3 regions of the Paenibacillus sp. FSL H8-0537 genome follow, and region 1 is predicted to be linked to each of the others. Evidence: predicted binding sites of a transcription regulator. Region 1 holds the regulator's gene; each other region holds the start of a gene.
The links. The regulator LexA, encoded in region 1, represses DNA repair genes until DNA is damaged. The targets are predictions, from matches to a motif close to CGAACATATGTTCG.
Positions count from the first base shown of each region.

Region 2: the regulator LexA is predicted to act here: its motif matches at 1,810-1,823, upstream of ruvC (crossover junction endodeoxyribonuclease RuvC).
Region 3: the regulator LexA is predicted to act here: its motif matches at 1,833-1,846, upstream of addB (helicase-exonuclease AddAB subunit AddB).

Region 1 is NZ_CP150290.1:3,761,344-3,764,621, reverse strand. It holds gene MHB80_RS15760 (hypothetical protein) at 1-2, shown strand, start outside; gene MHB80_RS15755 (dipeptidyl aminopeptidase) at 15-386, shown strand; gene lexA (transcriptional repressor LexA) at 1,310-1,930, opposite strand; gene MHB80_RS15745 (LysM peptidoglycan-binding domain-containing protein) at 2,166-2,546, shown strand; gene MHB80_RS15740 (DUF896 domain-containing protein) at 2,895-3,098, shown strand; gene MHB80_RS15735 (aldo/keto reductase) at 3,129-3,278, shown strand, end outside.
Region 2 is NZ_CP150290.1:2,061,231-2,064,508, forward strand. It holds gene MHB80_RS08670 (ABC transporter ATP-binding protein) at 1-50, shown strand, start outside; gene MHB80_RS08675 (dipeptide/oligopeptide/nickel ABC transporter ATP-binding protein) at 47-880, shown strand; gene MHB80_RS08680 (BofC C-terminal domain-containing protein) at 999-1,706, shown strand; gene ruvC (crossover junction endodeoxyribonuclease RuvC) at 1,885-2,388, shown strand; gene ruvA (Holliday junction branch migration protein RuvA) at 2,385-3,023, shown strand; gene ruvB (Holliday junction branch migration DNA helicase RuvB) at 3,044-3,278, shown strand, end outside.
Region 3 is NZ_CP150290.1:4,502,556-4,505,833, reverse strand. It holds gene MHB80_RS18920 (Na/Pi symporter) at 1-284, opposite strand, end outside; gene MHB80_RS18915 (class I SAM-dependent rRNA methyltransferase) at 388-1,767, shown strand; gene addB (helicase-exonuclease AddAB subunit AddB) at 1,920-3,278, shown strand, end outside.

The DNA.
Region 1 (3,278 bases):
AGAGTGGTTATTATATGGATCTAACGACTGAGATTTTAGGACAACGAATTTACGATGGGGAAATCGATGGAGAGCAATTTGATACATTCAAATTAGGTGAAGTTTTTTTTGTAGATATATTTCAGCCCAAAAAAAACTATCATATCCCGAGATTCCATACCACTAAGGGCCTTTTTACATTTATAACGACACTAGAAGCATGTAAACAAATATTTTTGCCACTGGGATTTGTTGCATTGGATGTTAACAACCTCGTGAACGTACAACATATTATAGAGGTTACTAAAACATTCTACGCCATAACTGCGCATTTTGAAGGTGGTTACACAGCAAATGTAGCTAAGGGGAAATTGCCTTTAGTAGAACATTTACTAAAAAAGAGCTAAATCCAGAAATGGGTTAGCTCTTTTTTAATACACATTTTCATTATTATGTCAATAAAAATCGGTACTAGTATCGAACGTGTAAATAATTCGACAAAAAACGACAAAATGTATTGGTATCCTGTGTTATATTAAAAATGTAAAACAGAGGGAAACGAATATCATTATAGAGACAGAGATATTAAAGCAGCAATGATCGATTTCCATGCAGCGGGGAGATAAAGCCGCACTACATCTCGTCTCACAGTTCAGCGAACGGGAACTAGTTTCACTTCACTATACTGCTGAGTGCGGGATGTTGAGCTCTTCCTCGCTGGGTTCGATCAGATTCACAGCATCGAATGAATGAATGATTAAACAATAGCATAAGTAGTTCCGATAACCGAATGTAACTTCGGAGAAGGCTGACGCAAGCATGACTGATGTAGATATCAGTAGTGCTCTCGTCAGCCTTTTTATATGTAGTTAGTTATTGATTCGACACTACTGATTGTGATGAAACAAAGTTAAGTGAAGTGAATAGTCTGAATATTTTTATATATTTTTAATAATTAGGTCCAAATTCCTAAAATATACATCTCTTGCAAACGTAACGAACGGCTTAAGCGCTCCGGTATCGCAGAAATAGATAAGATGGAGGGCCGACAGTTTGAGAAATATCTTGGACTTCTTCAGAGGTCCATAGCTACAGGGTAACAGTGACACAGGCAGCAGGGTCATTTCCAATAGTGGATATACAGAAGCTGCAGTCACATTAGCCAAATCAAATGCGGTTACTAAATGTCGTCATACCGAAGCAGTCTGAGTAGAAAGTACGAGAGCTAGAAAAAATCCTCTGCCTAAATAAAAAAGCTGCATCCAGCCCGTTTCTTATGCGGGCAAGGATACAGCTTTCTTCATGTATGAAGAGTATGAAATATAAACGATTAATGGAAATCCCGGAACAAGCCAATGACTTTGCCTAAAATCGTAACATTCTTCAGGCGAATAGGTTCCATTGTTACGTTCTCAGGTTGGAGACGGATATGATCCTTCTCACGGTAAAAGGTTTTGACCGTTGCTTCATCGTGCTCAGTCATAGCGACCACAATATCACCGTTAGTAGCGGTTTGCTGCTGGCGCACAATAACGTAGTCGCCGTTATGTATGCCTGCTTCAATCATGCTCTCTCCAATGACATTCAGAATGAATACATCATCATCACCTACATAATGGGAAGAGATTGGGAAATATTCTTCAATATTCTCGGTAGCGGTAATCGGCACACCTGCAGTAACTTTACCGACGATCGGTACATGGGTAACAGCAGGGCGTATAATTCCATCGACATCTTCCTGGTCCAAAATCTCGATAGCACGTGGCTTAGTCGGATCGCGGCGGATAAGTCCTTTCTTCTCCAGACGGTCCAGATGACCATGTACGGTTGAGCTTGAAGCAAGTCCAACTGCTTCTCCAATTTCACGTACGGAAGGCGGATAACCCTTCTCGCGAACTTCGTTCTTTATAAATTCCAGAATCGACTGCTGGCGATTGGAAGCTTTGGACAACATGATCACTCCAGTTCACGCACTCCATGATGAGTGCGACAAGATTTTTGATTGAAACTTTGATTCAGGCACTGCATTCGAAGCGCAATATGAGTATTTATTTCTCAAATTATAACATGGAACCGCCGTTCGTACAAACATAAGTTCCTAAAAACAAAAGTTCGCATTGTGTGTTGACCGCAAACAAATGTTCGTGTTAATATCAAAACAGAACAAACGTTTGGGAGTGAGGGCAATGATCATTTATCCAGAATCCTATCAATCTATTTTTTCTGAGAAAGCACCTGTTAAGGTGGCAAAGATGAAATCGCAAATCAACATGGCTGCAGTTAGCAACTACGCTTTGAAGTTGGCAGTGTGTCTGGCCCTGTTTATTGTATTGTTTTCTGGTTTTTTATTGGTGCGTACAGAAGCTTCAGTAAATCATGTTGCACCAGCGTCTGCTGGAGAGCAGATGGTAGTAGTCGCACAAGGCGATACATTATGGGAGATTGCACGTAAATATTCGGACAGTTCTGATGATATACGCTGGTCCGTCTTTCAAATACGGGAGCGCAACCGGCTGTCGTCACCGGATATATGGCCTGGGCAGAAGCTGGTCATTCCTTCATCCTAGTGTCGTTTAGCAACAATCCTCTTTGGTATAGAAAGGTGCCAGCTTGATAGAAATCATATAGCTGAACTTTGGAGCTCAGGAAGTGCCAATACGCTATCTAAAATACAGAATAGATCGGAACAATGATAGCATTATCGTTGTACGATCTATTCTGTATTTAATTACACCCCCATTTTCTTGAAATATAGGAAATTATATGATTTTCTTATCCTTTCTCTATATTTCTCGGACTGAATCGCGCTGCGCCGCCAAAGGACGGTGACAGCCGTTTCACCTTGACAACAGCGTATTGGTAATGTCAAAGTAGAAAGAGTTTGGGAAAAGTACAGCAAGTGAGGTGAGCAACCAATGGAAGAGCTTATTGCAAGAATTAATGAATTATCCCGTAAAAATAAAACGATCGGTTTGACGCCCGAGGAACTGACGGAACGGGCTGAGCTGCGCAGTAAATATATGGAGCAGTTTAAAAGTAATTTTCGCCAGCAGCTTGATACGATTAAGTTCGTAGAAGATGAAGAGAATGAAGCGGAAGACGAGAAGCCACAGCATTAATCATTTTAATGGGAGAGGCGGGCTTTATTTATGAAATACCAATTGCTTGGACGTAGTGGACTGGCTGTTTCTGAACTTTGTCTTGGAACAATGACGTTTGGCAATACAACGAATGAACAGGATTCGCTTGAAATGATCAATCGTTTTGTTGAACGAGGTGGTAATTTTTTAGATACGGCT
Region 2 (3,278 bases), 1.7 Mb from region 1:
TGCAGCCCAGCGGGATAACCTCAGTCCAAGCGAGAGGAAGCGCCCTATGATCATATTGGAGTTGCGTCAGGTGTCCAAGGCATATCCGCTGCGGCTGCTCAGAAGGCGGGGCGGGCTCAAGGCGAAGGATGGCAAGGCGTCCGTTCAAGCTGTGAAGCAGGTAGATCTTGCGCTGCACCTTGGTGAAACGCTTGGGCTTGTTGGAGAAAGCGGCAGCGGGAAAAGCACATTGGCCAAGCTCATTATGAAGCTTGAAACGCTGAGCTCCGGGCAAATTTTGCTCGGCGGCCAGTCTATTCATGGACCTCATATGAAGGATCTGCAGGTATACAAAAGCGTACAGCTTGTGCTTCAGGATTCTGCATCCTCGCTGCATCCCCGAATGCTTGTGAAGGAAGTACTTGCGGAGCCGCTGCGCAATTTTGACGCGAAGCGTCCGCCGGAAATTCGGGAGGCCAGCGTGCAGCTTATACGTGCCGTCGGCTTGGATGAAAGCTTCTTGGAGAAGCTGCCGCATCAGCTAAGCGGCGGACAGAAGCAGCGTGTATGCATCGCAAGAGCGCTGGCCGTGCAGCCGGATTTAATTATTTTCGACGAGTCGTTAGCCAGTCTCGATCCTTTATCGCAGGCATCTATTGTGAAGATGCTTCAGCAAATTCAGCGGCAGAAAGAGCTGTCCTACTTATTCATTACGCATGATCTGGGGCTTGCCCGTCAGCTGTGCGACCGAGTTGCCGTCATGTATCAGGGCGAAATCGTAGAAACGTTTAGCCAGTGGGAGGAAGGCAAGCTCAAGCATCCGTATACCCATGCTTTATTTGCGACGCTTGCTGAGGCTGTAAATGTGGGTTCTGCTGAATACGTGGAAAACGCTGAGTAGAAGGTTGTCGGTAGAACGAAGAAAAGCTAGCTCGCCCGCTGCGTTTCTCTTACGCGCATAATATTGGAAGCTCAGTGGAACCCTATGCAATAAAAGAGCACAAAGGGGTTCAATCATAATGCTAATGAGCTTATGGAAGCAGCTAAAAAGAAAGCTTCGCCGCCGTCCGCTATGGACGCTGGGCAGTATCGCCTTGCTTACCATAACGCTAGCGGGTGCTGTCTGGCCTCTTGGGAAAGCGGCTGCCGCCGTCCACTTGACAAGCGTCGTCGCCAATTTTGCCGATTCAGCGTCTGTGGCTAATGCCGTAGGAGCAGCTTTTAGTTCAGGAGCCGTCAGCGGCCCCTCTGCTGACTTGCGGCGCGAGCTGCGAGAGCAGCAGGAGCCAGTGAGCGTCATGCTGCGCCGCTACTATTTATGTGGGCAGGAGAGCAGGCCGCTTGGCCGTATGACCTCGCTCCAGTTGATCCGGCTGCTGGAGGCAAATAGCGGTTGGCACGCCACCTTCGATAAAACGAAGAACCGGGTGCTGGTGGAGCAGACGGTGGATGAGTTTTCGAAGCATTGCCAGAATGAAGCGTATATGGGCGTAGATAAGCAGGGGAATTTATCGCTGTTTGAAGGGGCGCCCCAGCAGGAGAAGGTGCTGCGAACTTTTTTTCAACTGGATATTCGGTATATGGAAAGCAGCTTGCCTCGTGATAAAGTAGAACAGCTGTCGCATGGGATTAAAATTAATGACATCGATGAATTTAACAGCGTCCTGTCTACCTTTAGCGACTATGAGCTGGGACATGGCAAATCCACTAAACGATCGGCTTATTAGATGAAAATAGCAGCCCGGAGGACGTTCTTATAGAGGACGTCCTCTTCTTGTTGTATAATGAATGATGGTGCAAAGAAAAGCGACTGCTCCTAAGCACTTTCCTCAAACGCATGTTCTCATCCTTTCTGTCTTTTGGTATAATAGGAGAAATAAACGGCAGGAATAAGGAGTTGGCGGTTTGCGCGTTCTAGGCATAGATCCCGGTATTGCGATAGCGGGTTTTGGTTTCATTGATAAAGAGGGTCATAAGCTTAAGCCCGTTCAGTATGGCTGTATTCAGACGGAGGCGCATACGCCGCCCGAGGAGCGGCTCATTCAAATTTATGATTCAGCTGTTGCTCTAATGGATAAGTACAAGCCCGATTCGGTTGCGGTGGAGAAGCTGTTCTTTAACCGGAACGTATCAACGGCGTTTGCGGTTGGGCAGGCGCGCGGGGTTATTATTTTGGCGGCGGCGCAGCGCGGGCTTCCGGTTGCGGAATATACGCCGCTGCAAGTTAAGCAGGCCGTTGTAGGCTATGGCAAGGCGGAGAAGCGCCAAGTGCAGGAGATGGTTAAAATGTTCTTGAATTTATCGGCCATTCCGAAACCCGATGATGTAGCAGATGCGCTGGCAGTGGCTATTTGCCATGCTCATTCGGCGGTTTTAGTCCAAAAAATAAATGAGGCGGGACGATCATGATTGATTTTTTACGAGGTATAGTGTCCCATGTCGAGCTGGAGTATGTGGTGCTGGATGTACGGGATGTCGGTTACCGGGTGTTTACGCCGAATTCGTATGCGTTAGCGAAAAAGGAAGAAGCCGTCACCCTTTATATTCATCATTCCGTCCGTGAGGATGCGATTTTGTTGTACGGGTTTGCAACGCGCGAGGAACAGACGCTGTTCCGCAAGCTGCTGGAAGTATCGGGCATTGGTCCGCGCGTGGCGCTGGGCATACTCGCAGGAGGCAAGCCGGAAACGGTTATTGCTGCCATTCAGCAGGAAAATATTACGTTTCTTACGAAGCTGCCCGGAATTGGCAAGAAGACGGCGCAGCGGATGATTTTGGATTTGAAGGACAAGCTTGCGGGCATCGCAAGCGATGCGGCGGTGCTGTCGGCGGCGGGCGCTTACCTGGAGCCCGATTTATTCCAAAGCGGCAGCGGCCAGGGAGCGGGAACCGCTTGGGAAGAGGCGCGTGAGGCGCTCGCAGCGCTCGGATATACAGCTGCGGAGCTTGATCGGGCTTGGCATGGCTTGCAGCAGACGGTTGTTCCAGAGGAGACGGTCGATTCCCTCATGAAGCGCGCTTTGCAGCAGCTGTTTAAAGGTTGACGAAAAGGAGCTGAGCACGGATGGACGAAAGAATTATTTCCGCCAACCTTATGATGGATGATCAGGCGGTGGAGCTAAGTCTGCGTCCTCGTTATTTGGCTGAATATATCGGTCAATCGAAGGCGAAGGAAAATTTGAAAGTGTACATAGACGCAGCAAAGCTTCGCAAGGAAGCGCTCGATCATGTATTGCTCTACGGACCGCCCGGACTTGGGAAAACAACGCTGTCGAACATCATCGCCAATGAGCTTGGCG
Region 3 (3,278 bases), 740 kb from region 1:
GTGCCGATGTTGGTGCCAAGAATGATGCCGAGCGTTCGCCGAAAGGTGAGCAGCCCGGCATTGACGAGGCCTATAGAGATGACGGTAACGGCTGTGCTGCTCTGAAGAAAAGCAGTAGAGATGGCGCCAGCCGCCAGTCCGTGAATGGGCGTAGCGGTAAACCGCTGCAAAATACGATTCAATTGTGTGCCGGCAAGGCGATGCAGCGCCAGCTCCATCAGCTTCATGCCGCTCAAGAATAATGCAAAGCCGATTACAATCGGCAAAATAATAGAATGAAGCATGGGCTGAATCTCCTTTTCTAAAAACGAGTGACAGATGTACCCATACATATATGCAGCAAACAAGACAAGCATGACAAGCATGAGAGAGGTTGGTTTTGCCATAATGACGAGAGCAAGGATAGCGCTGCAGCGCGGGCGCAAAAAACGGTTGGAGCAGGGCCACCCATGGGTATATGCAAGCGAGATTGATAAAATGGAAGGCACCGCGGAGCCGGGCGGCTTGGTTGACGTAGTCAGTCACCAAGGACGTTATCTGGCAACGGGCTATTGGAATCCTAAATCGCAAATTACGGTGCGTATTATTTCGTATAAACCGCTGGAGGCGATGGATGCTGCGTTTTTCCACGAGCGTTTCCAGCAGGCGAAGGAGCACCGCAGCCGTTTTGTGCCGGATCAGGATTGCAGGCTCGTATACGGAGAAGCTGATTTTTTGCCAGGCCTGACCGTTGACCGCTTTAATGATGTGCTAGTCATCCAATTGCTTACACTCGGCATGGACATTCACCGCGATGCGATCATTGAAGCGCTTATCCAGGTGTTTGAGCCTCGCGGCATCTATGAGCGCAGCGATGTCGGCGTTAGACAGCTGGAGGGCTTAGAGAAGCGTACAGGCGTGCTGTACGGGGAATGCCCGGCGATTTTGGAAATCGAAGAAAATGGGCTTAAGCTTGAGGTTGATATTGTGGAGGGCCAGAAGACAGGCTATTTCTATGATCAGCGTGAAAATCGCGCCTCCATCGCTCCGCTGATGAAGGGCTGGGGCCTGCGCAGCGGCATTAAGCTAATGCCGAAGCCTGCCGAGGACAGCAGCGCGAGTGCAGAGACAACAGGGGAACTCGTTCCAGTCAATGCAAATGGCAAAGAGGTCACCTTCCCCTACTGGGACGGTGCTACGGTGCTGGAATGCTTTGCGCATACGGGCAGCTTTACGTTGCACGCTTGTAAATACGGGGCGAAGAAAGTGACCTGCTTGGACATTTCCGAGCATGCCATTGATACGGCGCGCCGCAATGTGGAACGCAACGGTTTTACCGATCGCGTACAATTTGTTGTAACCGATGCTTTTGATTACTTGAGACTGCAAACGAAGGGGCTGGAGGAGCGTCTGGAGCGCAGCCGTGCAGGCACGGATACGTCTAAGCCGATCAGCGGCGGAGGCCAAACCTGGGACGTTGTCATTTTGGACCCTCCGGCGTTCGCCAAAACAAAAAATGCGGTAGCAGGTGCTGTCCGCGGCTATAAAGATATTAACTTGCATGGCATGAAGCTGGTGAATGAAGGCGGCTATCTGGTAACGGCGAGCTGCTCCTACCATATGCGTCCTGATTTGTTTCTGGAGACGATCCAGGAGGCCGCAGCTGATGCAGGCAAGCTGCTTAGGCTTGTGGAATGGCGGGCGGCAGGCAAGGATCATCCGCAGCTGCTTGGCGTAACAGAAGGGCATTACTTGAAATTTGCCATCTTTGAGGTGCGCAGCAAATAACGGAAACCTCTTGAACGGCGAGTATGCTTTTTGCTCGTTCAAGAGGTTTTTTTGCCAAATATTTAAGAACGTATGTTTGAAGAGCTCGTGAAAAGTGGCTGCGGGTATGGTAGTATGGTTGATAATAGAACCGTAACGGAAGGTAGGGCTGCATGATGCCGCTTCAATTAGTGCTGGGCCGCTCGGGAGCGGGAAAAACGACATATTGCCTGGATGCGATTCGCGGCAGGCTGAGCGCAGACCCGGACGGGGCTCCGCTTATTTTGCTTGTGCCTGAACAGGCGACCTTTCAGTCCGAGTATACGCTGCTTCGAGGCAGCGGCTTGCAGGGAATGATTCGGGCGCAGGTGCTGAGCCTGCGCAGGCTTGCTCTTCGCGTCATGCAGGAAACCGGAGGAACAGCGCTTATTCCAATTGGCGACGAGGGCAAGAATATGCTGCTCTACAAAATCGTACAGCGGCTGGGCAATCAGCTGGAGCTATTCGAGCATGGAGCGGGAAAGCCGGGCTTCATTGAGCGACTTGGGGAGCTGTTGACCGAATGGAAGCGTTATGGCATTAATTCGGCGATGATTGCAGAGCGCAGGGAAGAGGCAGCTTCTGCCCTGCAGGACTCAGCCTTGCTGAAGCGCAAGCTGCATGACCTGCAGCTTGTATACGAGAAGCTGGAGACCGAGCTCGCTGGGCAATATTTGGATTCGGAGGATTATTTGGCTCATCTGTCAACAGGGCTGTCCGAATTTTCAACGATTCGAGACACGGAAATTTGGATAGACGGGTTTAATGGCTTTACGCCAAAAGAATATGTCGCGCTTAGCTCGCTTATTAGCACGGCGAAGAAAGTGACGATTACACTTAAGCTGAATCGAACCTATGCGGATGGAGAGCGGCCAGGAGAGCTGGATTTGTTTCATCCTACAGCGGATGCTTATGTATTGCTGAGGGAGCTGGCGGAGGGCTTAGGCGTTGAAATGCTGGAGCCTATTATGCTCGGCATGCATGGGCGTACAGTAAACGATGGCGGTGAAGCGGCGGGCAGGTTCAGCAGCAGCCCTATGCTGGCTCATTTGGAGCGCCACTACGGGGGCCGGACGCAAATGGCGCTTTCTAATCCGGCTATGCTGGATGCAGCCAGTCCATTATGCGGCTTGTCGCTGCATGCGGCAGCAAACCGGCGAACCGAGGTGGAGCTGCTGGCGCGCGATATGCTGCGCCGGGTAAGGGAAGATAGAACGAACTGGCGCGATATGACGGTTATGGTGCGGAATACGGGAGATTATAGCGACTATATCGAAGCTGTTTTTCAAGAATACAATATCCCCTATTTCCTTGATCAGAGGCACACGACCGTTCATCATCCGCTGGTCGAGTTCATCCGCTCCGCGCTGGAGACGGTGCTGCATAATTGGAGCTATGAAGCGGTGTTCCGCTGCATTAAGACGGAGCTGCTGTTTCCGCTTGACGGAAGCATTCCCCGTGATCAATTTGATTGGCTGGAAAACTTCGTTTTG